2 regions of the Brevibacterium sp. CFH 10365 genome follow, and region 1 is predicted to be linked to the other one. Evidence: predicted binding sites of a transcription regulator. Region 1 holds the regulator's gene; the other holds the start of a gene.
The links. The regulator HspR, encoded in region 1, represses chaperone genes until heat shock. The targets are predictions, from matches to a motif close to AAGTTGAGTCNNNNNGACTCAACTT.
Positions count from the first base shown of each region.

Region 2: clpB (ATP-dependent chaperone ClpB) is a predicted target of HspR. The motif match lies at 9,615-9,639, and genes of this name have one in related genera.

Region 1 covers NZ_VIGO01000003.1:233,297-248,028, reverse strand. The annotation lists gene fepB (Fe2+-enterobactin ABC transporter substrate-binding protein) at 1-975, opposite strand, end outside; gene FHG09_RS07280 (ABC transporter substrate-binding protein) at 1,115-2,137, shown strand; gene FHG09_RS07275 (MerR family transcriptional regulator) at 2,169-2,552, opposite strand; gene FHG09_RS07270 (SulP family inorganic anion transporter) at 2,741-4,264, shown strand; gene dnaK (molecular chaperone DnaK) at 4,591-6,453, shown strand; gene FHG09_RS07260 (nucleotide exchange factor GrpE) at 6,453-7,127, shown strand; gene FHG09_RS07255 (DnaJ C-terminal domain-containing protein) at 7,308-8,321, shown strand; gene FHG09_RS07250 (heat shock protein transcriptional repressor HspR) at 8,336-8,776, shown strand; gene FHG09_RS07245 (DUF1206 domain-containing protein) at 8,808-9,683, shown strand; gene FHG09_RS07240 (LPXTG cell wall anchor domain-containing protein) at 9,828-11,183, opposite strand; gene FHG09_RS19790 (hypothetical protein) at 11,425-13,572, opposite strand; gene FHG09_RS07230 (diacylglycerol/lipid kinase family protein) at 13,794-14,732, opposite strand, start outside.
Region 2 covers NZ_VIGO01000003.1:411,920-426,651, reverse strand. The annotation lists gene cls (cardiolipin synthase) at 1-1,121, shown strand, start outside; gene FHG09_RS08000 (YtxH domain-containing protein) at 1,161-1,556, opposite strand; gene FHG09_RS07995 (agmatine/peptidylarginine deiminase) at 1,709-2,752, opposite strand; gene FHG09_RS07990 (CaiB/BaiF CoA transferase family protein) at 3,000-4,232, shown strand; gene FHG09_RS07985 (DUF5819 family protein) at 4,377-5,165, shown strand; gene FHG09_RS07980 (HTTM domain-containing protein) at 5,155-6,540, shown strand; gene clpB (ATP-dependent chaperone ClpB) at 6,948-9,554, opposite strand; gene FHG09_RS07970 (Na+/H+ antiporter) at 9,766-11,343, opposite strand; gene FHG09_RS07965 (enoyl-CoA hydratase) at 11,452-12,231, shown strand; gene FHG09_RS07960 (NAD-dependent epimerase/dehydratase family protein) at 12,265-13,197, shown strand; gene FHG09_RS07955 (SDR family NAD(P)-dependent oxidoreductase) at 13,282-14,121, opposite strand; gene FHG09_RS07950 (FAD-binding dehydrogenase) at 14,118-14,732, opposite strand, start outside.

The DNA.
Region 1 (14,732 bases):
GCGGAACGAGTCGAGGCCGAGGGCGAAGACCGCATCGTTCTTCACCGCAGGGGTGCTCTCGACGAGAGAGTTCTTCTCATACGACTCGGCGGTCTTCTCATTCGCATTGAAGAGGAAGACGGATTCACCGGTGACGGCCTTGGAGAGGTTCTCACCGGTGACCTCGACGATATCGGCGCGCTTGCCCATCTCGCCTTGGCCGGCCGTCCCCTCAGGGACGTCGGCGAGTTCGAATCCGACCTCTTCGAGGAGTTTTCCCTGCGCCGATTCCGGCGTCCAGATGTTCGCACTGGACCCAGATCCGCCTCCCTTGGCCTTCTCGTTGAAGACCATCCCGGTGACGGGCTGCGCGGGGGCGTCGATCGACTCCTTGACTTCCTCGGCGCGAGCGTCGAACTCGTCATTGACCTTCTTTGCGTCGTCCTCGTGGCCGGTGATCTCGCCGAGGCGGCTCGTGACCTCCTGCCAGTCCTTGTCGCCGTAGTCGATGACCACGGTCGGAGCGATATCGCTGAGCTGATCGTAGATCGCATTCGCCGAGTCCTGGCCGGTCTTCGAGACCACGATGAGGTCGGGTTCCTCGGCCAGTACTGCCTCGACGTCGGGATCGCCCTGGTAGAGGGCCTCGATATCCTTCTCCTTCGCGACATCGCTCCACTGAGTGAAGAAGCCCTGGTCGTCGGCGACGGGGGAGTTCGGCATGGTGGCACCGGAGGCGGTGACCGGTGCGTCGATCGCAAGCAGGCTGCCGGTGAGGGTGACGGCGGTGGAGACGATCGTCGTCGGCTGCTCCTCGATGGTGACCTCGTGTCCGGCATCGTCCGTGACAGTCAGGGGCCATTCGCCGGAGGCGTCGGCAGTCTTCCCGGAGTCGGCGGAGTCCGTTCCGCCGCACGCTGACAGGCCGAGGGCGGTGATGAGAGCAAGCGAGGCGAGCACGCGGGTGCGGACACCAGGCAGGACGAGGCGGGACATGGGGACCTTCCGGTTGACTGAGAAGTGATATAGCTGAGCCTAACCTAAGTCCACCGAAAACTGCACGTGTAATGGACCGCGAGGTGGCCAGGTGCGGTCTGGAAGCAGTGGTGGTTAGGGTAGGCTCAGCTCTGTGACAATGAGAATTCGCAACCGGGCTGCAGTGTGTGCGGCCGCCGCCGTGGCAATCGCCCTGCTCGCCACCGGCTGCGCCGCTGAGGAGGACAAAGCGTCCGGAGGCGAATCCGGAAACAAGGACGTCGCGCCCGGCGGAGAAGCCTTCGGCACTGCCGATGAGGAGACCGCGAAGCTCGGCAGCGATGCCGAGGCCGGCGTCTTCCCTCGCACGGTCAAGCACGCCAATGGCACGACCGAGATCGAGAAGAAGCCCGAACGAGTCGTCGTCCTTGACACGGGTGAGCTCGATGATGTCCTCTCGCTGGGCATCAAGCCCGTCGGCATGGTCACGACCGAGGGCGCCAATCCTGTGCCCAGCTACCTCGAGGACCAGGTGGAGGGAGTCGAGACGGTCGGCACGATTCAGGAGCTTGACCTCGAGAAGATCGCTTCGCTCGAACCCGACCTCATACTCGGCAGCCAGCTGCGCGCCGACAAGCTCTACGACGAGCTCGATTCGATCGCTCCGACCGTGTTCTCGATCAGGCCGGGGTTCCCGTGGAAGGAGAACTTCCGCCTCGTCGGTGAGGCTATGGGGATGGAAGACGAAACCGCGGCGAACCTCAGGGAGTATGCAGAAGAAGCAGAAGGTCTGAGGGCAGATGTCGACGGAGACCCGACGATCTCGCTCGTGCGCTTCATGCCCGAACGCCTGCGCCTGTACGCAAACCAATCGCTCATCGGAGTCATCCTCAGTGATGCCGGGTTCAAGCGTCCGAAGAACCAGGCCGTCGACGAGCTCGCCGTCGAGATCTCTCCGGAGAACCTCGACCAGGCCGAAGGCGACTACGTCTTCTACACCAGCTATGGCGATCCGGAGGCGACCGGAGAGGAGACGGCACTCGACTCCAGCCAGTGGAAGGGGCTCGATGCGGTCAAGGACGGCAAGGCCGTCCGCGTCAACGACGACGTGTGGTTCCTCGGCCTCGGCCCCACCGGTGCCGGGCAGATCCTCGATGACCTGGAGGACCACCTCGGCGAGTGAGCCGAATCCTCAGCTGCCGGAAGTCGCTCGTCTACGCAGTGATCCGTGAGTTGAGCTGATCGATGAACTCATCGGCGGCGGCGAGCTGCCGTGCGAGTCTGTCACGGCGTTCGTGAGCATCATCGAGAAACTGCGTCAGCTCATTGGCTCCATCGGCCCGGGATGGTTCGCTTCCGCGAGCACTCTCCAGTGCCCGGAGCAGGTCACCCATCTGCTCCAGCGAATACCCCAGCGGCTTCATCCTGCGAATCAGCATCAGCTGGTCGTGATCGTCTTCCGTGTAGAGGCGGAAACCTCCCTCCGACCGGCCCGAAGGAGTCAGCAGGCCGATCTGGTCGTAGTGGCGAATCGTTCGCAGCGACAGCCCCGTACGTTCAGCCAACTCTCCGATGTGCATCATCCCGGTCTCGGCCATCGACACTCTCCTCAATTCGCAGCAACCCTTACGTTACGTTAGGGTTGGCTTCAGCGCCCGAACGGCACCGCGGTGCGTTCCCGGATTTCGCCTTTCGCGTGAAGCGGGAGCATGCCGACCGCGCGCAAGCGCATCCCTCTTTCAGATGGTGCCACACCTGACGTGCTCCCGGCCTTGGAGGCTCGAACATGACGACGAACACGACCACCGCCGACGATCGGAGTCGCTACCTTCCCGACCCCTCAGTGGCGACCGCACTGAAGACTCCGCGTATCCTCACGCGAGAAGTCCTCGCGGGACTGGTCGTTGCGCTGGCGCTGATCCCTGAGGCGATCTCGTTCTCCATCATCGCTGGTGTCGACCCGAAGGTCGGCCTGTTCTCCTCATTCATCATGGCCGTGACCATTGCCTTCGTCGGCGGGCGCCCGGCGATGATCACCGCCGCGACCGGTGCAGTCGCGCTCGTCATCGCACCGGTGGCCCGTGAATACGGAATGGACTACTTCATCGCCACCGTCCTGCTTGCCGGAGTGCTGCAGATCGTGCTGGCCGTGTTCGGTGCCGCGAAACTGATGCGTTTCATCCCGCGCAGCGTCATGATCGGATTCGTCAACGCTCTGGCGATTCTCATCTTCACTGCTCAGCTCCCGCAGCTGATCGATGTGCCCTGGATGGTCTACCCGCTCGTTGCGGTCGGCCTGGTCATCATGATCTTCATGCCGAAGATCACCAAAGTCATCCCCGCTCCGCTGATATCGATCATCATCGTCACTGTCGCAGTCGTGGCCTTCGCGATCAGCGTCCCCACCGTCGGCGATCAGGGGGAGCTGCCCCGCAGTCTGCCGGAACTGTTCATCCCCGGCGTACCCCTGACCTGGGAGACGTTGACGATCATCGCCCCCTACTCTCTGGCGATGGCCCTCGTCGGACTCATGGAATCACTGATGACGGCGAAGCTCGTCGACGATGTCACAGACACGCATTCGAACAAGACCCGCGAAGGCTGGGGACAGGGAGTAGCGAACATTCTTTCGGGGTTCTTCGGCGGCATGGGCGGATGCGCCATGATCGGGCAGACCATGATCAACGTCAAAGCCTCCGGCGCCCGCACCCGCATTTCGACATTCCTCGCCGGGTTGTTCCTGTTGATTCTCGTCGTCGCTCTCGGAGACATCGTGTCCGTCATTCCGATGGCGGCCCTCGTCGCCGTGATGATCATGGTCTCGGTCGGCACTTTCGACTGGCACTCGATCAGACTCGCCACGCTCAAGCGAATGCCCAAGAGCGAAACTGCCGTTATGGTCATCACTGTCGCCGTGGTCGTCGCTACTCACAACCTCGCCATCGGCGTCGTCGTCGGGGTGTTCGTGGCCTCTGTGATGTTCGTCCGTCGCGTTGCCCATCTCATCGACGTCCGCCGAGAGGTCCAGGTGCAGAGTGGTCAGGAGGTCGCGCACTATGCAGTCGAAGGCCAGCTGCTGTTTGCCTCCAGCAACGACCTGACGACACTGTTCGAACACGCTGACGATCCGGATCGGGTGGTCATCGATTTCACGAAGTCGCATATCTGGGACGCGTCGACCGTCGCCGCTCTCGATACGATCGAGACGAAATACGAGCAGCACGGGAAATCTGTGGAGTTCGTCGGCATGAACGACTTTACGACTGCGTTCCATGCTCGACTCACAGGCGGCCTCGGCGGCGGCCACTAGAAGCTGTTTCGCCCTTTGCCCGACTCTGACGGGCGGCATAGCCAGCGGTTCTTGGCCTCCGGCCTCTGCGTGTCGAAGTCGAGTTCGCAAGCCTCTAGCCGCCTGCGCAAAGATTCTCTCGCCGGTCGGAATAAACACGCCCTCATCAAAGTTGAGTCTAGTGTACGCAACTTTGATGAGGCCGACTTGACGGTCGGATCCTCGAAGAGAATACTTGAGTCCGGTTGGCTCAATGTGTGCGGTCGAGTGGTTCTGCTCGTCAGCGGTGCCGCCCGATCGCACACATTCGAGTCGCAGAAACTCACGATCTGTAAGGAGAGAAAACTATGGCACGTGCAGTCGGAATCGACCTCGGAACCACGAACTCCGTCGTCACCGTCCTCGAAGGCGGCGACCCGAAGGTCATCGCAAACGCGGAAGGCGGTCGCACGACCCCGTCCGTCGTCGCAGTCAACAAGAACGGCGACTCCCTCGTCGGTGAGATCGCCAAGCGCCAGGCCGTCACGAACATCAAGAACACCGTCGCTTCGGTCAAGCGCCACATGGGCACCGACTGGTCCACCGAGATCGGCGGCAAGAAGATGACGGCCCCCGAGGTCTCGGCCCGCATCCTCCAGAAGCTCAAGCACGACGCTGAGGAATACCTGCAGGAGAAGGTCACCGACGCGGTGATCACCGTTCCCGCATACTTCAACGACGCTGAGCGCCAGGCTACGAAGGACGCCGGTGAGATCGCCGGTCTCAACGTCTCGCGCATCATCAACGAGCCCACCGCTGCTGCTCTGGCCTACGGCCTCGAGCGCGGCAAGGAAGACGAGCTCATCCTCGTCTTCGACCTCGGCGGCGGTACCTTCGACGTCTCCCTGCTCGAAGTCGGCAAGGACGAAGATGACTTCTCCACCATTCAGGTCCGCGCGACCTCCGGCGACAACCGCCTCGGCGGTGACGACTGGGATCAGCGGATCGTCGACTACCTCGTCGAGCAGGTCAAGAACAACTACGGTGTCGACCTGACCAAGGATGCCACTGCTCTGCAGCGTCTCAAGGAAGCCTCTGAGCAGGCCAAGAAGGAACTGTCCTCGGCCACCAGCACGAACATCTCGCTGCAGTACCTGTCGATGAGCGAGAACGGACCCATCCACCTGGATGAGACCCTCACCCGTGCGAAGTTCGAGGACCTGACCAAGGACCTACTCGAGCGCACCAAGGCTCCGTTCCACGCAGTCATGAAGGATGCCGGCGTCTCCGTCAACGACATCGACCACGTCGTCCTCGTCGGCGGCTCGACCCGTATGCCCGGCGTCTCCGCCGTCGTCACCGAACTCACCGGAGGCAAGGAGCCCAACAAGGGCGTCAACCCCGATGAGGTCGTCGCCATCGGCGCCGCCGTGCAGGCCGGTGTCCTCGTGGGTGAGCGCAAGGACGTCCTGCTCATCGACGTCACCCCGCTCTCGCTCGGACTCGAGACCAAGGGCGGTGTGATGACCAAGCTCATCGAGCGCAACACCCCGATCCCGACCAAGCGTTCGGAGACCTTCACCACGGCTGAGGACAACCAGCCCTCCGTCTCGATCCAGGTCTTCCAGGGCGAGCGTGAGTTCACTCGCGACAACAAGAACCTCGGCACCTTCGAGCTGACCGGTATCGCTCCGGCTCCGCGCGGTGTGCCGCAGATCGAGGTCGCCTTCGACATCGACGCCAACGGCATCGTCCACGTGTCGGCCACCGACAAGGGCACCGGCACCGAGCAGTCGATGACGATCACCGGCGGTTCCGCACTGCCGGAGGAAGATATCGAGCGCATGGTCCGTGAGGCCGAGGAGCACGCAGAAGAGGACAAGAAGCGCCGTGAGGCAGCCGATGTCCGCAACAATGCGGAGAACCTCGCCTACCAGACCGAGAAGCTGCTGACCGACAACGCGGACAAGCTGCCCGAAGAGATCAAGACCGAGATGCAGGGCGATGTCGACGCCGTCAAGGAAGCCCTCAAGGGTGAAGACGACGACGCCGTGAAGAGCGCCTACGACAAGCTCATGGAGAACCAGCAGAAGATCGGCGAAGCCATCTACAATCAGCAGGGCGGTGCCGAAGGCGCCGAGGCCGCTGGTGAGGGAGCAGCCGATGCAGGCGCAGACGACGATGTCGTCGACGCCGAAGTTGTCGACGAAGAGGATGAGGAGAAGAAGTAATGACTGCCGAGGGCAACGACAAGTCGTCCGAGGAGCCAGGCTTCACCTTCAGTGACAAGCGCCGGGTCGATCCGAACACCGGCGAGGTCCGTCCCGAGGCCGACGCCCAGTCGGCCCCGGACGGGGCCGGCGAGGAGCCGACCGCGGACCCGAACGCCGAGCAGGCAGAAGCGGCCGATGCCAGCGACCTCGGTGTGGACATCCCCGCTGATGTCTCGGGTCTTGAGGACTCGGAGCCGGCGGCCGAACCCGAACCGGGTTCGGAGGCCGCGGGCTACCTGGCTGACCTCAAGCGCATCAACGCCGAATATGCGGCATACCGGATGCGCGCCGACCGTGAACGTGAGCGTGCGGCGCTCGGCGGCACGATCAAGGTCGTCGAGGCCCTGATCCCCGTGCTCGACGAGGTCAAGCTCGCCCGCGAGAACGGCGATGTCACCGGGCCTTTCGAGACCCACGTGAACAAGCTCGTCGAATCGCTGAACAAGATCGGCGTCGAACAGTACGGAGAGGTCGGCGACGAGTTCGATCCGAACATCCACGAAGCGCTCATGCAGCAGCCTTCGGACGAGGTCGAGAATCCGACGCTCTTCCTGGTCATGCAGCCGGGCTACCGAATCGGGGAGCGCATCATCCGCGCCGCCCGCGTCGGTGTCCAGCAACCGCAGGACTGAGACACGACCACGATCGCCGAGGCGACCGCCCGCCCCGTGCGTCAGTGAACTGACGTACGGGCCGGGGGAGCCACCTCGGCGGCGGTCCGGATCTTCGGGGCATTGCCCCGGGGTGCGGATTGTGAGAGGACAAGTGAATACCGTGATGACAGGATTGATTGGAAGGAAAGGAGGTGCCAGGTGAATACCGGACCTCAGAATGATTGGTTCGACAAGGACTTCTACAAGACCCTCGGCGTCTCCAAGGATGCTTCCGATGCCGAGATCAAGAAAGCCTATCGCAAGCTCGCGCGCAAATATCACCCGGACGCCAACCCCGGTGATGAGAACGCCGAGGAGAAATTCAAGGAGATCGGCCAGGCCCACCAGGTGCTCTCCGACAAGGAATCTCGGGCACAGTACGATCAGGTCCGCGCGATGGGCGGCGGCGCCAGATTCAGTGCCGGCTCCGGCGGACCCGGCGGTGCTGCCGGCGGCGGATTCGAGGACGTATTCTCCGACCTCTTCGGAGGCGGCGGACGGACGCGGACCCGCACGACCTACGGCGGCGGGGGAGACGTCCCCCCGGACCTGGCAGATCTGCTCGGCGGATTCGGCGGAGGCTTCGGTGGCGGCGGATACGGCGGCTACCAGCCTCCGGTCAAGGGCGGCGACATCAAGTCGAGCACGACGCTGTCGTTCACCGAGGCCATCGACGGCGCCTCGGTGAAGCTGAACATGCCCGGCGGAAAGCCGCTGACCGTGCGCACCCCGATGGGGGTCAAGGACGGACAGAAGATCCGCCTTGCGGGCAAGGGCAAGTCCAGTCCCAACGGCGGTGAGGCCGGAGACGTGATTCTCACCGTGCATGTGAGTCCGCACCCTGTGTTCACCCGTGACGGTGAGAACCTGCGGATGGATCTGCCGATCAGCTTCGACGAGGCGGCCCTCGGCGCCGAGGTCAAGGTGCCGACCCTGGGCGGAATGCCCGTCAAGGTCAAGGTCGCACCGGGCACGCCTTCGGGGCGGACCCTGCGCGTGCGAGGCAAGGGTGTGAAATCGAAGAAGGGCACCGGCGATCTGCTGGCGACGGTCGAGATCGTGGCGCCGAAGAATCTGTCCAAAGAAGCCAAGCAGGCGGTCGAGTCGTTCAAGGCCGCCACCGAAGGTGAGGATCCACGCGCCGGCTTGCTGGACAAAGCCAAGGCCAGTTGAGGTGGTGAATCACAATGCACATTTCATCGAGTGCGGCGGTGTATGTCATCTCGGTGGCTGCGGATCTGGCGGGTATGCACCCGCAGACGCTGCGGCAGTATGACCGCCTGGGCCTCGTCATTCCGGAACGCACTGCGGGTCGGGGGCGGCGCTACTCCGGCAAGGACATCGCCAAGCTGCGACTGATCCAGCAGCTGTCGCAGGACGAGGGAGTCAACCTCGTCGGGATCAAGAAGATCATCGACCTGCAGAATCAGGTCGATGCGCTCAGGTCGCGCAATGAGGAGCTCGAGGACGAGGTTCGGGCACGCAGGTCGGCGCAGGAGCGCGATGCGCGTGTCTTTGCGGCCGGCACCATGGGCGGCGACGTCGTCTCGATCTCCAGGGGGCGTCGTCCGCAGGGCCGTCCCGAGCCCGGGGCACTCGTGCTGTACAACCGGTACCGACGCGGCTGACTGGAGCAGCAGCTGTGCAACACTGAACTTCATGAGCGACTCCGAGAAGTTCAAGCAGGTAGCCGATTCAGCCGATGCGGTGGCCCAGGAAGCCGCCGACAGTCGGTGGTTCGAACGGATAGCCCGCGCGGGCTTCATCGCGAATGGGCTGGTTCACGCCGTGCTCGGTGTCACGACCATGGCGATCGGGCTCGGCCGAGGTGGCGGTGAAGCCGACCAGGCCGGAGCCGTCGGACAGATCGCGGCGGAGCCCTTCGGCATGGTGCTCATCGTCATCTGCCTCGTCGGATGTGCGTTGATGGCGCTGTGGTGTCTGATCAACGCGTTCTTCGGTTCGGGCTCTCTGCGCGGAGCCGGGACCCGAGACCCGCAGCAGAAGCAGGGCCGACGTCGCTGGATCGACTTCCTCAAGATGCTCGGATTTGCCATCGCCTACGCAGCGATCGCCGCGACCTTCTCGCAGTTCGTCCTCGGCGGCGGAGCAGACTCGGGGAAAGCCAGTTCACAGGCATCAGCGACAGTGGCGAAAGCCCCGGGAGGCCTTTATCTCCTCATGGCGGTAGGTGCCGTCGTCGCGATTGCAGGTGTCGCCTTCTGCGTCAATGGATTGCGCCGCAAATGGGGCGCTGAGCTGCGCAGGCCCAACAGCAGCGTCACTCGTTTCGTGCTGGGGCTCACCGGCGTCGTCGGATACCTGGGCAAGGGGGTGACGCTGTTGTCGATGGGCATCCTCGTGGCGGTCTCGGCGGCGAACGGAGATCCGGGAAATTTCACGGGCATCGACGGGGCGTTGAAGGGGATGCGTGATCAGCCGTTCGGCCCGTATCTGCTGTTGTCCGTGGGAATCGGCCTCGTACTCTATGGAATCTTCCTTGTCCTGCGTTCCCGCTACGACCGGATGGAGTGAGCCGAGGCAGCTGGTGTCGGTGATCCAGCCCGCGGACAGGCAGCGCCTGAGCGGTCGACGGCAGGAACGAGAAGAGCGCGTACCCGATCGGGTCCGCGCTCTTCTCAGTCGGTCTTGAGCTCGTGTCAGCTCAGACGATCACTCTCAGATCTCAGCGGGATCCTGGGCGGCCTTCTTGCGGCGCATGGTCAGTGCGACTGCGACCCCACCGATGAGGAGGAGGCCTGCGCCGCCGACGAGGCCGGTCAGCTCGGTACCAGTGCGGGGCAGGTCGCCGCCGTTGCCGGCATCTCCGTTGTCGCCGTCGTCGTTTCCGCCGTTGCCATCTTCATTGCCGTCGCCGCCACCGGCGTTCGGGTCCTTCTCGACCGAGAAGTCGCCGGTCAGTTCGTCATCGCCGCAGGTGACGGTCACATCGTAGTCTCCGATGTAGGCCGAGGCGTTGGAGGCGCTGGTGCCGTAGACGTTGACGTTGGCCTTGCCCTCGTCGTCTGGCTGGACGGTCTTGTCGAAAGCGGTGACGTTCGACTCGCCCTCGGGGTTGACGAGGAAGCGGACGTCTTCACCGGGCTCGCAGTTCTCGACGGCGAGTGTGACGCCCTTGTCTTCCTTGACGAAGTCAGCAGGCGTGATGGTCTCGGGGGAGACGGTCAGCTTGGCTTCTTCAGCAGGAGTGGTAGGCTCTTCGGCCTCGTCTTCGGTGATGGTGAAGTCCTGAGCCGGGGAGTTGGTCTCGGACTGCTGGTCGACACCCCAGACGGCATAGTCGCCGGCCGGGAGCTCGCCTTCACCGTCGAACTTCAGAGTTGCGGAGACCTTTCCGTCTTCGTCGGCCTCGACTTCGAGGGTGGCGAAAGCGGACTGCGCGCCTCCGCCGACGACGGTGACCTTGCCGCCGGGGGTGAAGCCCTCACCGGTGACCTTGATGCCGTTCTCCGCGAAGTTGGTTTCGGAGATCTCATCGGTGTTGAGCGAGACCTTCGGGTCGGCGGTGGGGGCCTCGGGCTCGTCGGCTTCGCCCTCAGTGACGCTGAAGGTCGTGTTGTACGTTTCGCTCTCGTCAGCAACGTTCGTGACGGTGACCTTGTAGTCTCCGACGAATGCCGGGTTTGCCTCGCCGACGGCTTCGACTCCGTCTTCAAAGGCACCGTCTGCATCGGTTGTGACAGTTGTTTCGAAGACGTTGACGTTCTGCCCACTGGCAGGTTCAACGGTCATCGAGTATTCGGTGTCTGCTTCGAGACCAGCCCCAGCGATGCCAACGCCGTTCTCGGCGAATTCGTCGACGGTGACGCTCGTAGCCGACACTGCAATTTCGCCAGCCTGCGCGGTGACTCCTTGTGCAGCGGCCTTCTGGAGCTGAACAGGGGACTTGGCGGCAGGCGATGCACCGGGCTGCTGAGTTGCCGAGGAGGGAGCCTCGGGAGCAGCGATGACTGGGGATGCGGCCAGGCCGGTGATGGCGATGGCCACCGCGGGGGCGAGGGCGAGCTTCTTCATTTATTTCCTTAGAAAATTACAGCTGGGTGTGAAGTATTACGAATGTAACAGTAATGCAACATTCACCACACGCATAGTTGTGGTCGTTTTGTTCAGCATTGAGTTCGGACTGGTCGCAGAGTTCATTCTCCGTTCACGATGAACGGTCGTTTCGGCGCGAACATCAGAACAGAAGGAGGGGCGGCTCAGCGTGTGCTGAGCCGCCCCTCCTCTGCTGATCAGGCTGTCCGCCTGTCTCAGATCAGAAGCTCGTCGGAGTCTGTCCGAACTTTTTCTTGCGGCCGGTCAATGCGATCGCGGCACCACCGACGAGGAGGAGCAGCGCTCCCGTCGTCAGTCCACCGAGGTCGGCACCGGTGCGAGGCAGCTGACTGCCGTCGTCTCCGCCGTTTCCGTTGTCACCGCCGTTGCCGTCGTCGCCACCAGCCTTGGCGCCTGCGGTGACCTTGAAGGAGTCCTTCATCGTGTCATCGCCGCAGGTAGCCGTCGCGGTGTAGGCACCGACATAGGCCGAGACGTCGGACGAAGTACCGAAGACATTGACGGAAGCATTTCCTTCGTCATCAGCCTTGACGGTGTTTTCGTACGCCGTGACGTTGATGCCCTTCGGGTTGACCTCGAAGTGGACATCTGCTCCGGACTCGCAGTTCTCTACGGCGAGGGTGACGCCCTTCTTCTCATTGGCGAAGTCCGCGGCCTCGATCGTCTTCGGGGAGACCTTGAAGGTCGCCTCGGCGGGAGCCTCGGTCCCATCTTCGTCGACGACGTTGATGTTGCCGTTGAGAGTCTCCGACTCGGTGCCTTCACGGTCGATGGTGACGGTGAACGGAACCTTGCCGACCTCGAGGCTTGCGGGGTTGCCCTCGTACCAGAGGTGGAGCTTGTAGTCGCCGTCGGCATCCGCGGTCTCGGACTTCCCGGTGAGGGAATCGGTGATCTTGTCACCCTTCTTCACGCCGGAGACGGTGACGGTCACGCCCTTGTCCTTGTTGGCGAGGTCCTTGGCGGTGATCTCCTTGGGGTCGACGTTGAGCGAGGCGTTGATCGGATCGACGGCCTCGTCTTCGGTGACGGTGAAGTCCTGAGCCGGAGAGGTGACATCTTCCTCCTGGTCAACGCCCCAGACAGCGTAGTCGCCGGCCGGGAGCTCGCCATCACCGTCGAACTTCAGAGTTGCGGAGACCTTTCCTTCTTCGTCGGCCTCGGCTTCGACGGTCGCGAAGGCCGACTGTGCACCTCCGCCGACAACGGTGACCTTGCCGCCCGGGGTGAAGCCCTCACCGGTAACCTTGATACCGTTCTTAGCGAAGTCGCTCTGTGAGATCTTGTCGGTGTTGAGGGAGACCTTCGGGTCGACTTCTGCTACTTCGTCGACGACGTTGATATCGCCCTCGAGGGTCTCTGACTCTTCGCCCTCACGATCGATGGTGATGGTGAAGGGGACTTTGCCGACTTCGAGATCGGCGGGGTCGTCTTCGTACCAAAGGTGGAGTTTGAGGCTGCCATCGGTGTCTGCAGTCTCGGTCTTGTTGGTGAGAGAATCGGTGATCTTGTCACCTTCTTCAAGACCGGTGACAGTGACGTCGACGCCCTTGTTCGCATCTGCGAGATCCTCTGCGGTGATCTCTTCTGGGGAGACCGAGAGCGAAGCGTCGATGGCTGCCTGGATGTCGACCTTGGCGGTGCCCGCGACTTTCTTAGCATCGGTGCCTGCACGCTGCACCTGGACTGCGAAGGAAACCGACTCCTGCGTGACCTCCGTGGCGGAGTGCAGCTTGAGAGTGGCGGTCGAACCCTGAGCGGTTGCCGACGGACCCGTCAGGCCGGACTTCGCCGAGACCTTGTCGCCCTTCTCGAGGCCGGTGACCTTGACCGTCACGCCGTCTTCGGCGAGCTCTTCGGCAGTGACCTCACCGGAGGTCACCTGCACCGAAGCGTTGATCGGATTGGCCTTGTCCTCGGACTTGTCATCGTCTTTGGCGTCTTTGTCCTCGTCCTTGGGGGCAGGGGCGGGCTTCGGATCGACCTTCTTCGGCGGCTTCTCGGCGTCGTCCTTCTTGTCCGCCTTGCCCTCGGCGTCCTTCTTCGCGTCCGCCTTCTTCTTGTCTGCGGCGGCCTTCTTCGCGGCCTCAGCCTTTTCCTTGGCCTTCTTCTCAGCCTCTGCCTTCTCTGCAGCCGCGTTCTTCTCGGCTTCAGCCTTCTCAGCCGCGGCCTCTTCGGCCGCCTTCTTCGCGGCCTCTTCCTTCTTGGCCTTCTCAGCTTCGGCCTTCTTCTGCTCGGCCTTCGTGGGGGCCGACTGGGAGGAGGGGGATTCCGCGGCGGCGACCGGGCTCGCGACAAGCCCGGTGAACGCGAGCGCGACTGCCGGCGCGAGGATGATCTTCTTCATTGGAGTGCCTTCAATCTCTGTGACGAGGGGTGTGATACGGCACTCATCCTAGGTTCTAAGGGTTTTCCAAACTATTTCTGTACGTTTTGTTCAGGTTTAGATGCTGTAACGCTTAGGTGAATTCCTTTAACCGTTTCGTGACCTACTCGACGGTAGAAGGATGACTGTCAGGGCCGCCTCGGCGAGGGGAGCGGCGGCTGCGGGAACCCAGCGGTCTCGCCCTACACCGGCCAGGCCTCGGCGCGGATCTGCTTGCGCTGTTCGACGGTGGGCACACGGACGGTCAGAGCCGAAGGATCGACCTCCATCTCGAGGTAGGACGACTGTCCCAGGGGATCCCCGTCGATCTGGATATCAACCTCGTCACCGGCTTCGATGACGACCTTTCGGCACTTCCGGATGTTCGTGTGCAGTCCGCGTGAAGCCCGGCGACCGGCGATCGATGCGAGCACGCCGACCCACTGTCCGAGGTTCTTCGGGCTGACGATGAGCACGTCGAGCATGCCATCGTCGATGACCGCCTGCGGCAGCAGCTGGATGCCGCCCTGCAGTCGGCCGCAGTTGCCGCCGAGGACAGAGCGCACCCTCGCCGAGATCCGGTATTCGTCGTCGAACGTGACCTTGACATGACTGGGTTTGCCGGTGAGCTTGCGTGATCCCGCTTCGACATAGGCGAGCCATCCGAGGCGGGCCTTGAGGTCGTCGCTGGTGTCGGCCATGACAGCGGCATCGAATCCGAGCCCGGTCATCACGGTGAAGATATGGGTGTCGCCGTCCGGGGCGGTCTTCGCCTTCCCCACGTCGATCTCCCGGTTTCGCCCCCACAGGGCGATCCGCAGAGCCCACTCTGTCTTGTCGAGGACGAGGTCGATGTTGCGGGCGAGCAGATTCCCGGTCCCCAGCGGGACGATCCCCAGCGGAGTGGAGGTGCCCGCCAGCGCCGAGGCGACCGCGCGGATGGTGCCGTCCCCACCGGCGGCGATGACGACGTCGACCCCCTCGTCGAGGGCGCGGACCGCAGCCCCTTCGCCGGAGTCCTCACGGGTGGTTTCGATCACGAGCGGAGGATTCCACCCTTCGAACCGACAGATCGCCTCGGCGGTGGAGGCCAGGTTGTGCACATCGGTCTTCGTGGGATTGACGATGAGGGCGGCGCGATA
Region 2 (14,732 bases), 180 kb from region 1:
ACGGCAACGACTTCGAGCTCCACGTCGACAACCACGCCTGCATGGACGCGATGGCCGACGCCGTCGACGAGGCGAAGCGGTTCGTGCACTTCGAGTTCTACATCGTCGCCATCGATGACACGACGAGGCGGCTGCTCGGTTCGCTCCTGGCCGCGCACGAGCGCGGGGTGAGCGTGCGCATCCTCATCGACCATGTCGGGTCACTCGGCTATCCGGGGTATTCGGAACTCGTCAAGAGGCTCGACTCCTCGGGCGTGAGCTGGCGTCGGGCGCTGCCGATCCGGCCGTGGCGGGGCGAGTATCAGCGTCCGGATCTGCGCAATCACCGCAAGATCCTCGTCGTCGACGGTGACGTCGCGTTCACCGGTTCCCAGAACATCATCGACCGTTCCTACAACAAGGCGCGCAATCGGCGGAAGGGCTTCCAGTGGAAGGACCTCTCGCTCGAATGTCGTGGACCGGTCGTCGAAGAGCTCGATGCGGTGTTCATCACCGACTGGTATTCGGAGACCGACGAAATCGTCGACGAACCCGACAGCTTCGAACTCGATGCCCCCGAATCCGGCGGGATCCAAGCCCAGGTCGTGCCCTCGGGGCCGGGGTTCGAAGACGAGAACAATCTGCGGCTGTTCAACCACCTCATCTACAACGCGAACCGCAGCATCGTCGTGTGCTCACCGTACTTCGTGCCCGACGAGTCGCTGCTGCACGCGCTGACGACCGAAGCGCGCTCGGGTGTCGATGTGCGCCTCTACGTCGGGGAGACGAGCGACCATTCGCTGACTCACAAAGCACAGCAGTCCTACTACGATGACCTCGTGCGGGCCGGCGTTCGGATCTTCATGTACCACGCGCCCACGGTGCTGCATTCGAAGTTCCTCATCATCGACGACGACGTCTCGATCATCGGTTCCTCGAACATGGACGAACGGTCGTTTGCCATGAACCTCGAAGTCACGATGTTCATCGTCAACGAGGAGTTCGCCCAGCGCATGTACGACCTCGAAGCCGAACACTACGCCCCGAACTCCGTCGAACTCGACGCCGAGGAATGGGCGAGCCGGCCGCTGCTGAAGAAGTATCTGGAGAACGTCGCCCGACTGACGAGCTCGCTGCTGTAGACCCCGACCAGGTCGCTGCGTCAGTCTGACAGTCGACGTTCAGTCGTCGTCGGCGACTCCGGCGGGTCCCTCATCGTCGAGGTGACGTTCGGGATCGGCGATCGAGTCGCGGGCCTTCGGCGACGACGCGTGCTTGTCAGCACCGCCCGCTGCCTTCGCAGCAGCCGAATCCTCGTCGCCGTCGAATTCGGAGACGGGAGCGTTCGTGGCAGCTGCGGCATTGACCTTGTCGGCCGCGGTCTGGACGGCATCGGCGACAGCAGGCGACTTCTCGCGGATCGACTGGTTGGCCTTCTCGACGGTGTCCTGGACGCGCGGGTCGGTCCACAGATCCTGAGCCTGAGCCTTCAGCCGCTCGTAGCTCTGACGCCCGGTGCGTGATCCCAGAATGAATCCGACTCCGAGACCGGCTAGGAGAATCAATCTCTTCTTCATGGTCTTGCTCCTCTTCGCAACTAGACGTCACCGTATTCGGCTCTGCTGTGCGACACAGGTCCGGGCAACGATGTGGCAGCGCACGGGCACTGTGCCCTCGGCATCCAGCTTATACCGAGTCGGGCCCGTAGGGGTATGGATTCGCGCAGTCCTCAGCGGGGCTCGCCGACGCTCGGCTGCTGCTGGGTGATGCAGTGGATTCCACCGCCGCGAGCATAGAGTGTGCGCGCATCGACGCCGACGACCTTCCGGCCCGGATAGACGCGCTCGAGCACGGCGACCGCCTCGGCGTCCATCGGATCGTCGAAGGTGCACGCGATGACCCCGCCGTTGGTGACGAGATGATTGACATACGAGTAGTCGACCCACCCCTCCTCGTCGCGCAGCACCTCGGGGGCGGGGATCGGCACCACCTCGAAAGGAGTGCCGTCGGCAGTGGTCTCAGCCGCGAACTGGTCCTTGAGCGCGCGACTGAATTCGAAGTCCGGGTGTTCGGGATTGCGCTGATCGTGGACGATGACGACCCCGGGGCTGGGCATCGTGGCGACGATGTCGACGTGTCCCCGAGTGCCGAAGGTCTGATTGTCCCGGTGCAGTCCGCGGTCGAGCCAGATGACCTTCTTCGCCCCGATTGTCCGCGCGAATTCCGCCTCGACCTCGGCCTCGGTCAGCCCCGGATTGCGGCCCGGGTCGAGCTGGACGCTGCGGGTGGCGAGCACCGTGCCCTCGCCGTCGACGTGGAATCCGCCGCCTTCGTTGCGCAGGTCCGAGGACACCACGGGAATTCCGGCGAGATCCGCGACGAACTGCCCGATGTGCTCATCGTGGTCCCACCTCGCCCACTCCTGCGCACCCCATCCGTTGAACACCCAGTCCACCGCGTGCAGCGCCCCCGCCTCGTCGACGACGAAGCTCGGCCCGATATCGCGCATCCACGCATCATCGAGTTCGGCATTGACCACGGTGATCTCATGGTTGATCCCCTCGCCGAGGTGGGCCCGAGCATGCTCGGTCTGTGCACTGGTCACCACGACCGTGACAGGGGTGAATTCGCTTGTGGCGCGGGCAACGGCGGCCCAGGTGGCGCGTGCTGCCTCGGCCTCGGTCTCCGTGTCGCCGAGGGCGTAGCCCGACGACGGGAACGCCATCCAGACTCGGTCCTGGGCGGCGGTCTCCGCCGGCATGTGCAACGTCATCGTTCGTCCCTTCGCTTGGCCGGTCACTGAGCCCGAGTGTAGCCAGAATGTCGCCGCGGTGATCGACGGATTTCGCAGCTGCCTCGCCGCATCTGCGCTCCGTCCGGCGTGGGGAGTCCACGTAGTCATCTGGGACAGTGGGCGGTCGCGGGAGTCCGTATAGTCTGGCAGGGAGTCAGAGAGTTGGCCGGGACACCGGAGCCCGGATACGGAGCCAGCGTTCGAACGTGTGCGAAGGAGGCAGGAAGTGGAAGACCAGGATCTGCAGGAGATGTTCGGCAGGCGGGGGACAGGGCCTCTGGCCGGAACCATCGTGGCCGACTTCTCCCGAGTCCTCGCCGGTCCCTACGCGACGATGATGCTGGCGGATCTCGGTGCCACGGTCATCAAGGTGGAGGGGAAGACCGGGGACGACACACGTCACTGGGCGCCGCCTCGGCGAGGGGACGATGCGACGTACTTCCTCACGGCGAACCGGAACAAGCACTCCGTCGTCCTCGATTTCAAGGACTCCGACGACCTCGCCTTCGCCCAGCAGCTGGCCGCGCGTGCCGACGTGCTCGTGGAGAACTTCAAGGCCGGGGGACTGGCGAAGTACGGTCTCGACTATGAGACGGTCAGCGCGGTCAATCCCGGAATCGTCTACGCCTCGGTGACCGGTTTCGGTCGGGGCAACCCGCAGCCGGGCTACGATCTGCTCATCCAGGGCCTGTCCGGATTCATGTCGGTGACCGGCTCCGAGGATTCGGGCCCGGTCAAGGCCGGTGTGGCCGTCGTCGACGTGATCACGGGACTGCACACGGCGGTGGGCATCCTCGGTGCGCTCACCCACCGCAAGGACACCGGAGTCGGGCAGCTCGTCGAGACGAACCTGCTGTCCTCGGCCCTGTCCGGGCTGGCGAACCAGACCTCGGCCTATGTGGCCGGCGGGATCGTGCCGCAGGCGATGGGCAACAAGCACCCGAGCCTCTACCCGTACCAGCCGATGCCCACCGCCGAGGGCCAGATCATCATCGCGTGCGGCAACGACAAGCAGTTCGCCCGGCTCGCCGAGGTGCTCGGCCATCCCGAATGGGCTCTTGATACGAGGTTCGCGAACTTCGCCGATCGCAATGTCCACCGGGATGAGCTCGAACCCGAACTCATCGCCGCACTGAGCGAGAAGACGAACCAGGAATGGTTCGACATCCTCACCGAGGCGGGCCTGCCCTGTGCCCCGATCAACTCGATCGCCCAAGGCGTGGACCTGGCTTCGTCGCTGGGACTCGAGCCCGTCGCCGAGGCGGGGGCGGGCGACCGTGTCATCCCCACCGTCCGCAACCCGATCCGACTGTCCGAGACCCCGCCCAGCTATGAATTGGCTCCGCCGACCCTCGGCGATTCCACCGAAGCGGTCAAGGCCTGGCTGCGGGCGGTGGAGCAGACCGCGTCCGTGCGCAGCGTATCGGCGAGTCATCGTCCGTCCTGTGACCGCGAATGATTCTGCCGTTACCCGGGCGGTCAGCGCCACAGCTGAAGTACCCTAGTCACTGTGCGTTGTCACCGAGGGATCTGCTAAGCGGCCGACGAGTCGCGGGACCCGTGGTGACAGCAGTCGTATTCCCAAGAGAATTCCGGAACCGAGATGGACAATGAGCCGACCGAGGTCACACCTCGGCGACGATCGGCGGTGAAACGGACCCTGATGGTCATCGCAATGGCGATCACGGGATTCCATATCTTCGCCAGCTTCCTGTGGATCGCCCCTGCTTCGACGATGCGGGAGGTGATTCCCGGCGACCTGCTCTCCAAATACATGATCCCGCTGTGGGGGCAGTCGTGGAGCGTGTTCGCCCCCGAGCCGATCAACGGCGACTACTACTTCGACGTGCGTGCGGTGATCAAGACCGACAGCGGCGAGGAGATCACCCAATGGGTGCGGGCCACCGATGTCGAACTCGACCACTCCACCTACAAGCTGTTCCCACCGCGATCGGCGGGACTGGGCATCGGCGTGGCCTCGGACATCAAGGGCTCCTGGGAGGATCTGCCCGACGATCAGAAGGCCATCGTCAAACTCGACTACTTCAAGGGAGACGATTCCGTCGACCGTCTGGAGACGAAGCTGGAGGAGTACGACGACCCGGAGAACGCGATTCCGGCATATCTGGAGAGCGAACACCTGGCCACGGCGTATGCGACGCAGGTGGCGAAGGCTATCTGGGGCGACGATGTCCAGCGCGTCCAGTACCAAGCCGCCCGTCAGAACGTCGTGCCCTTCGCCGAACGCAACGACAAGAGCGCGAAACGTCCGAACATCCAGCCCGTCCCCGTGGGATGGCGCGCACTCGTGGTGGAGGACCACCAGTCCCAGGAGGAGTTCACGAAGTACTTCTGCGCCTCCGATGAAGTGAGGTGCGTCGGTGAACAGTGACGACACGACCCGCCAGGACGGGGACGATCGCGAGGTCACGGACCAGCGGTCCGGCACGACCGCCTCGGCGAAGGACCGGGCGAAGGACTCCGCTGGCCGCGAGAACGACGGGGCCGCCTCGGCGAAGGATTCCGCTCCCGAATTCGGGCTCGTCCCGGTGACGACCCTGGTGCGGACGAAGCTCGCACAGGGATGGAACTGGCTCGAGGAGATGCTCACCGGTCGGTACCACGCGACCTACGGGCTGGCGGTGACGCGGATCCTCATCGGCTTCACAGGGCTCGGCCTCATCCTCACGAACTTCAGCGCTCGCCACTACGCCTTCGGTGTGGGGTCGGCCTGGAACGGGGAGATCGCCGAACCCAAGAGCGACTTCCCGAACATCTGGCTCTTCTCCCTCTTCCACCAGGCGGTGACGACCCCGCCGCTGTTCACGGCGATGATGATCGGACTGGCGCTGCTGGCGATCGTCATCATCCTCGGCTGGCGCACGCGGATCGTCCTGCCGGTCTACCTCGTGCTGTGGGTGAGCTTCATCGAGCTCAACGACGGTGCCGGCGACCAGGGCGACAACGCGTACCGGATGTTCATGATCGCGATGCTCTTCGCCGATACGACGCGCAGATGGTCCCTCGACGCCCGACGTCGGGCTCGGAATCCGGAGTTCCCGGACAACGACGGCGGGCAGTGGCGCTGGGCGCTCATCATGGCCAACAACCTCGCGATCGTCGTGCTCGCCTTCCAGGTGTGCGCGATCTACATGTCCGGCGGACTGTACAAGGCCGGCGGCTCGGCCTGGCAGCACGGCTTCGCCGTCTACAACCCGCTGCACACTCAGCAGTTCGGCACCTGGCCGGTGCTGTCCGACCTGATGACGGCGTGGGGGCCGATGGTCGTGGCGATCTCGTGGGGATCGATCCTCTTCCAGTGCGCCTTCCCGTTCATGCTCTTCAACCGCTACACCCGCATCATCGCGCTGCTGGGCATCCTGTCATTCCACTTGGGCATCGCGCTGCTCATGGGTCTGCCGTGGTTCTCGCTGACCATGATCGCCGTCGACGCGATCTTCATCCGCGACCGGTCGTTCGCGAAGCTCAGCGCCTACCTGCGGCACTGGTGGACGTCGTCGGTGCCGCGGGCCGCCGGCGGGACCGCGAGGGGTGTCGGCGCTGGTGGTGCGGCGCGAGGTGCTTCCGCTGGCGGTGCCGGGGCAAAGACTGGTTCGAGGTCTGTCGGCGGCGGGTCCAAGCGCGACGCTGCGAAGTCCGGCTCGAACGCCGGTGCGAAGTCCGGTTCGAAGGCTGATGCGAAGCCCGGTGCGAAGTCCGGTTCGAAGTCAGGTTCGAAGGCCACCGCCGGCTCCCGCAAGAAGTAGCCCGCGCACAACTGTCTGAGGCGCATCACATTTCGGGCAGACCGGAACGTGACAACGTCTTCGTGCGCCGACAGATGCCGAATGGGACACGTTTCTCTGAAATGCTCACCGAAGGACGTGAGCGAATCAGAAGAACGTGTCCCATTCGGCTCTGGGCCACTTGAGTGGACTGCCGCCGAAGGTGCCCGTGGGCCGTAAGGACTGCCGCCGCACCCGGCGGAACAGCCCAGTCTGAGGTGAACAGCACGGGTTCAAACATGAGCTATCCACCTCAAGCTGGGCTGAATCCGCGAGGCGTGCCCGCGAGTCGTGCACTCGCCGCCCCGTGCCCGCGCGGAGCCGCAGCGCACGCTTCACAACGCGCGCTCGCCGCTCCGCGCCCCGGGAGGCTTACTGCCCCGGGAGCGTTACCGCTTCGGGCGCAGCTCCAGGCCGGTGGCCTCGGGGTCCTCGGGCAGGTCGACGACCACGGTGTCCCCGTCGACGATGTCGCCGGCCAGCAGGGCGCGGGCCAGCTTGTCGCCGATCTCGCGCTGGACCAGCCTGCGCAGCGGTCGGGCGCCGAACGCAGGGTCGTAGCCTTCGAGGGCCAACCAGTCCTCGGCACCCTGAGTGACCTCGAGTGAGACCCGCCGATCCGAGAGCCTGCGCGACATGTGCGCGATCTGCAGGTCGACGATCGACGCGAGCTCGGTCTGGCTCAGCGCGTCGAAGAGCACGATGTCATCGAGACGGTTGAGGAATTCGGGTTTGAACGTCGAATGCACGACATCGAGCACCTTGGACCTCTGCTCCTCGGTCGAGAGGCTGTTGTCCACGAGGAACTGCGAACCGAGGTTCGAAGTCAGGATCAGGATGGTGTTCCTGAAGTCGACCGTGCGCCCCTGACCATCGGTGAGCCGACCGTCGTCGAGTACCTGCAGCAGGATGTCGAACACGGACGGGTGCGCCTTCTCCACTTCGTCGAGCAGAACCACGGAGTACGGGCGACGGCGGACCGCCTCGGTGAGTTGGCCGCCCTCGTCGTATCCGACGTAGCCGGGAGGAGCACCGACGAGGCGGGACACGGTGTGCTTCTCACCGTACTCGCTCATGTCGATCCTGATCAGGGCCTTCTCGTCGTCGAAGAGGAAGTCCGCAAGCGACTTCGCGAGCTCCGTCTTGCCGACACCCGTGGGGCCGAGGAACAGGAACGAACCGGTCGGACGATCCGGATCGGCGACACCGGCACGCGACCGGCGGATGGCGTCGGAGACCGCGGCGACGGCGTTCTTCTGCCCGATGAGTCGCTGACCGAGGATGTTCTCCGCCCCGAGCAGCTTCTCGACCTCACCCTGGACGAGGCGTCCGGCGGGGATGCCCGTCCACGAGGAGACCACCTCAGCGATGTCGTTGCTCGAGACCTTGTCCGAGACCATCTGATCCGAATTCGGTCCCGCTTCGGCCTGGGCTTCGGCGGCCTCGGCCTCGGCGATCTCCTTCTGCACGGCCGGGATCTCGCCGTAGAGCAGACGGGACGCGGTCTCGAGGTCTGTATCGCGCTGGGCCTTGTCCGCGGCCGAACGCAGCTCGTCGAGCTTCGTCTTCAGCTCACCGACCCGGTTGAGGCCGGCACGCTGGGACTCCCATGTCGCCTCGAGGCCGCGCAGCTCCTCCTCCTTGTCGGCGAGATCGGCTCGCAGGGCGCTCAGACGTTCGATCGACGCGGAGTCGGTCTCCTTCGCCAGGGCCATGTCCTCCATCTTCAGGCGGTCCACGGCACGGCGGAGCTCATCGATCTCGACCGGGGCCGAGTCGATCTCCATCCGCAGACGAGAAGCCGCCTCGTCGACGAGGTCGATGGCCTTGTCCGGCAGCTGCCGGCCGGTGATGTACCGGTTCGACATCGTGGCCGCCGCGACCAGGGCGCCGTCGTTGATGGTGACCTTGTGGTGGGCTTCGTAGCGTTCCCTGAGCCCGCGCAGGATCGCGATCGTGTCCTCGACGCTGGGCTCACCGACGAACACCTGCTGGAACCGGCGCTCCAGGGCAGGATCCTTCTCGATGTTCTCGCGGTACTCGTCCAGGGTCGTGGCACCGATCATGCGCAGCTCACCGCGGGCGAGCATGGGCTTGAGCATATTGCCCGCGTCCATCGAGGAGTCCCCGCCGGAGCCGGCGCCGACGATCGTGTGGAGCTCGTCGATGAAGGTGATGATCCGGCCGTCGGCGTTCTTGATCTCCTCGAGCACGGCCTTGAGCCGCTCCTCGAATTCGCCGCGGTACTTCGCACCGGCGACCATCGCGGAGAGGTCGAGGTTGATGAGGGTCTTGTCGCGCAGTGATTCGGGCACGTCTCCGGCCACGATCCGCTGGGCCAGGCCCTCGACGACGGAGGTCTTGCCGACGCCGGGCTCACCGATGAGGACGGGGTTGTTCTTCGTCCTGCGGGAGAGTACCTGCACGACGCGGCGCACCTCCTTGTCGCGGCCGATCACCGGGTCGAGCTTGCCCTCACGGGCGACGGCGGTGAGGTCGATGCCGTACTTCTCCAGCGACTGCATCGTCTCCTCGGGGTTCTCCGAGGTGACCTTCTTCCCGGCACGCAGTTCGGGCAGCGCCGCGAGCAGCGCGTCCCGGTTCGCCCCGTTCGAGCGCAGCGCCTCACCGGTGCCGTCCTTGCCGGCCGCGGCGGCCAGCAGCAGGTGCTCGGTCGAGACGAACTGATCGCCGAGGGCGGTCATCTCCTCCTGAGCGAGGTTCATCATCTCCAGCCCGGCCCGGGACAGTCCCGGCTGGCTGACGGTCGAACCGCTGACGGTCGGGAATCCGCCGATCACGGATTCGATGGACCGCAGCACGGTCTGCGGATCGGCGCCGACCTTCGTCAGCAGGGTCGCGGCCAGCGAATCGGGCTGGCCGAGCAGAGCGGCGACGAGGTGGGCCGGTTCGATCTGGTTGTTCTTCCGGGCGACGACGTCGTTGACCGCAGTCTGCAGCGCCTCCCGGGATTTCGTTGTCATCTGTGCGTCCATGCGCATCTCCTTCATGAAAATCTGTGCTGATCTCAGCTCTCGAAAGGATCAACACCGACAAAGTTGAGTCTATTCCGCTCAACCTTGGATTTCGAGGAAGAGTATCGCCGAGGCGGCCCACCCAGAACCGTGTCATCGTCCGGCCGACCCGGCCCGCCCGGAACCGCGCCCGGCCGACCCGGGCCTGTGGTGCCGGAGCCGCGCTCCACCCTTACCGGGCGATGACCGACTGGAGGTCGAAGCGGTGGAGCACCCGGTCGGCGATCTCGGGGTCGGTGCCGCGCTCACGACGAGCCTTGAGCACCTCGGCGCGGGCGGACTGCATGGCCTTCTTCTGCACCTGCAGCATCTGCTCGCGGTGCTCCTTGAACGCCATCACCTGCTCCGAGCTCGCCTGCTCGTCGGTGGTGCCGCTGAGCTGGTCGTGGAGGACTTTGAATCGAGCCCGCAGCGGTTCGATGACGTCGTCGGGCAGGCTGTCATCGTTCTTGATCTCGCGCATCGCCGCTTTGTAGGCGCGCAGAGCGATGTCCCTCGTCGCCTGGTGCTCCTTCTCCGCTTCGTCGTCGATGCCGAGGACGCCGACGATTGTCGGAAAGCTCAGACCGGCCAGCACAAGAGTGACCAGCAGGACCACTGCGGCCGCGACGACGATATAGGACCGGCCGGGGAACGGGGCTCCGGAGCTCGTGGTGGCCGGGATCGACAGCGCCAGGGCGACGGTGGCCAGGCCGCGCATCCCGCCCCAGGTCATCAGGGTCGCATCGCGGATGCTCAGAGGTGCCGCATCGGGATCCTCCTCGCGTCTCTTGCGTTCGATGACAGTGCCCAGCAGCAGCCAGACGAAACGCACGGCGACGACGACTATGGCGATGAGCCCGCCGACGAGCAGCGCCCGCCCGAGGTCGGCATGTTCGGATTCGACGATGAGGCGCAGATCGAGTCCGATGAGCCCGAAGGCGATTCCGGTGATGAGCATCTCGAGGACCTGCCACGTCGAATTCTGCGTCACCCGCTCCGCCGAGTTGCCCTCGACATCGCGGCGACGGACTTCGAGGGCGGCGACGACGACGGCGATGACTCCGCTGGCGTGGAAGTGCTCGGCCACGAGGTATACGCCGAAGGGCAGAACGAGCATGAGCGAGGACCGAGCGATCGTATGGTCGATCTTCTCCATCACCCACCATGCGGCGAAGGACAGGACCAGGCCGACGATGATCGCCACGACGGCGGAGACGATGAATGACAAGGCCAGATCTGCGTAGTCCACCTCGGTGCCGGCGAGGACCGCGGCCATCGCGGTCTGGAAGATGACGAGGGAGGCGGCATCGTTGAACAGACCCTCGCTCTGCAGGGTCGACATGATGCGGCGCGGGATCGACACGGTGCTGGCCACGGCCTCGACGGCGACCGGGTCGGGCGGGGCGAGCATGGCACCGAGCGCAATGGCAGCGGCGATCGTGATTCCGGGGATGAGGAAGACCGCGGACCCGGCGACGGCGGCCACGGTCACCCCGACCAGGGCCACGGACATGCCGAGGATCGTGCGCCACCGGATCGCGAACAGTGCCCACGACGTCTTCTGCGCGGCGGCGAAGAGCAGGGGCGGCAGGAAGAGGGGGAGGACGAGCTCGGGGTCGATGGCCACCTCGGCGAAGGTGGGAATGAACGCGCCGGCGACGCCGATGAGGACCATGAGCGCCGGCCACGGAAGCTTGAGCCTCTGCCCCAATCCGACCACCACCGAGGTGGCGGCACCGAATCCGATGATCATCAGCAGCGTGGTCATGGCAGTCCCTCCGAACCGCTCCCACCGGGGCGGATGTGTCCGGAGGCGGGCGGAAAATAGTGGCGCAGATTCCGCGCCGGGCCCGGCGACCTTTGGCAGAATGAGGCTATGTCGGAATCAATTGTATTCGCGTCGCTCGACGACGGAGTCGCGTCCGTGACGATCGATCGGCCCTCCACCCGCAACGCGCTGTCGCTCGAGGTGATGGAATCCCTCATCGACACCCTCGCCGAGGTGGCCGACCGCACCGATGTGCGCGCAGTCATCCTCATCACCGCCGGCCACGTGTTCAGTTCCGGTCATGACCTCACCGAGATCCGCGGGGCGGATCATGAGGCACAGCAGGCCACCTTCGATGCCTGTGCACGGCTGATGCAGCTCATCCAGCGCATTCCGCAGCCGGTCATCGCACAGGTGCAGGGCGTGGCCACGGCGGCCGGCTGCCAGCTGGTGGCGACCTGCGATCTGGCCGTCGCCGCCGAGTCTGCACGGTTCGCGACTCCCGGGGTGAAGATCGGTCTGTTCTGCTCGACTCCGATGGTGGCGCTGTCGCGTGCGGTGCCGGCGAAGCAGGCGATGCGGATGCTGCTGACCGGCGATTTCGTGACCGCTGCGGATGCGCTGAAGTACGGTCTCGTCTCCGATGTCGTCGCCGACGCCGAGCTGGAGTCCGCCACCTTGGAATTGGCTCTCAAGGTCGCGTCCGCCTCGTCGGCTACAGTTGCCCTAGGAAAGGCCGCGTTCTACGAACAGCGAGAACTGCCTGTGGCCGACGCCTACGCGCGGATGTCTCAGGTGATGGCGGACAACGCCGTCGCGGCCGATGCGCAGGAGGGGATCGACGCCTTCCTGACGAAGAGGGAACCGCAGTGGCAGCACCGCCGCTGAGGCGGTGGGTGTGACGATGAGAAGGGGACCGTCGTGGCGGTGATAGTGACCGGAGCCAGCGGCTTCATCGGCGGTGCCATTGCACGGGCGCTCGCCGAACGGGATGAGACGGTCTATGCCCTGTGCCGGAGAGACCCGGAGATTCCCGGGGTGAACTTCCAGCACTGGGACATCACGGAATCCGCACCTTCGTCGGTGACCTCGTTGGCCAAGAACGCGACAGCGGTCTTCCACTGTGCCGGGATCTCGACGGTCAGCGCCGATGACGACACTCTCTACGACGTGAAGGTCACGGGCACTCGCAATGTCCTCGATGCCTTCCCGCAGGCGCGCGCCGTCCACCTGTCGTCGACGACGGTGTATTCGGAGACCGGACCCCATGTCGAGCTGTGGGAGGAGGCCGGGCCGAAGGATCCCAGCGAATTCTCCGACGCGTACTCTCGCACTCATGCGCTCGCCGAACAGCTCGTGACCAGGATCCGCCCCGATGCTGCGATCCTGCGGCCCGCGGCGGTCTATGGCCCGGGGGAGACGATGCTCATGCCGTTGCTCGCGCGACTGTCGAAGAAGGGTGTGCTGCGGCTGCCCGGCGGCGGTCGGCAGAAGCTCACCCTGACCCATGTCGACAACGTGGTGCGGGCCGCGCTCGCCTGCCTCGACGTGCCGTCGGCGGCGGGACCATTCAATATCGGGGACCCGATTCCCTATCGCCTCAAGGACGCCGTGGTCACTCACTTTGCGCGGATGGGCTATGACCAGGTCGTCATCGAGGGTGTGGCGAAGGACAAGGCGCTGGTGTCGGCGAAGCTCGGCCTCAAGATCAAGAGCATGTTCAAACGCGGGGACCAGACGAAGTTCTTTCTCGTCAAGTACCTGCAGTCTGACCGGACCTACAACCTGTCTCGACAGCAGCGGGTGCTCGGCATCTCGACCACCCAGCATCTCATCCCGTCGCGCCTGCAGTGAGTCGGCGGCGGCGAAGCGACCGAGGCTCAGCGCTTGAGCCTGACGTCAGTCGCGCAGACGGCCGCCGAGATCCGGCAAATGCTGTCACCGCTTCAGCCCGTGCTGAGCCGCAACGATCTTCGACACCAGCGACCGCGGAAGCGCGCGCTTGAGGATGAACGGCAGCGGCGCCCTGCTGCCGACGGCGTAGAACTCCCGCGGCCTCGGCGCGATGATGGCATCGACGATCGTGGAAGCGACCTTCTCTGCCGGAATGCCGCCGCGCTCATTGGCGTCGAGATGCTCGAGCATCGTCGTGACGTCCGTCGAATAGGGCGAATCCTCGTCGAGGTACTTCGTCCGGCGCTGTCCGATGCCTGTGGCGATCGATCCCGGTTCGACCGTGCTCACCCACACGCCGAACGGTGAGAGCTCCTGTCGGGCGGCCGTGGCGAAAGCGCGCAGAGCCGCCTTCGCCGCCGAATACGAGCTGCGATGGGCCAGGGGGAAGCTGGCGAGCATGGACCCGACCATGATGATGCGTCCCCGGTTGCGCGCACGCATTCCGGGCAGAACGAGCTGGCTCAACCGAACGGGTCCGAACACGTTCGTGCGGAAGAGTCGTTCGATCGCATCGGTCGGCAGCTCTTCGAACGGACCCGACTGACTCTCACCGGCGTTGTTGATGAGCACATCGATGTCGTCGAGCAGGCCGATGTCGTCGAGTTCTCCGGCCAACCGGTCCGGACCATCGGGGTCGGCCAGGTCGAGTCGCAGATAGCGGACACCCGGGGTTCGATCGGCAGGTGAGAGGCGGTCGGGATTCCGACTGGTCGCCAGCACCGTGCAGTCCTTCGCGGCCAGTGCCTTCGCGACGGCTCTGCCGATTCCGGAGGTGCCCCCGGTGACGAGGACGATGAGATCTCCCTGCGCGGCGCCGGTCATTCCTGCTCTCCTCCGCCGATCGGGGCCCTGTTGCCGGGCTGACCGGATGCGCCGCGGGCGGACTGCTCCGCGACCGCACGCCCGGCGCGCAGACCCGAGAAGATGCACCCGCCGAGGAACGTTCCCTCGAGCGCGTTGTACCCGTGCATTCCACCGCCTCCGAATCCGGTGACCTCGCCGGCTGCGTACAGCCCCGGAATCGGTGTGCCGCGGTCGTCGGCGCCGGACAGGGCCAGGACCTGTCCGTCGAGGTTCGTCTCCAGCCCTCCGAGAGTCTTGCGCGACAGCAGGCTGAGGCGCACCGCGATGAGCGGGCCGTGCGCCGGGTCGAGGATCTTGTGCGGCTTGACCGCGCGCACGATCTTATCGCCCAGGTAGGACCGCGCATTGTGGATGGCCTGGACCTGCGCATCCTTCGAAAACGCATGCTCGGTCTGCCGATCCCGCTGCCGGATCTGCTCAACGAGGTGGTCGTGATCGATGACCGGTCCGCGAGAGCGTTCGTTCATCCCCGCCACGAGCTCCTCGGTCGTGTCTGCAACGACGAAGTCCGAGCCGTACTTCTTGAACGCCTCGATCGGTCCCGGAGCATCCGAGGACCGGACCCGGTC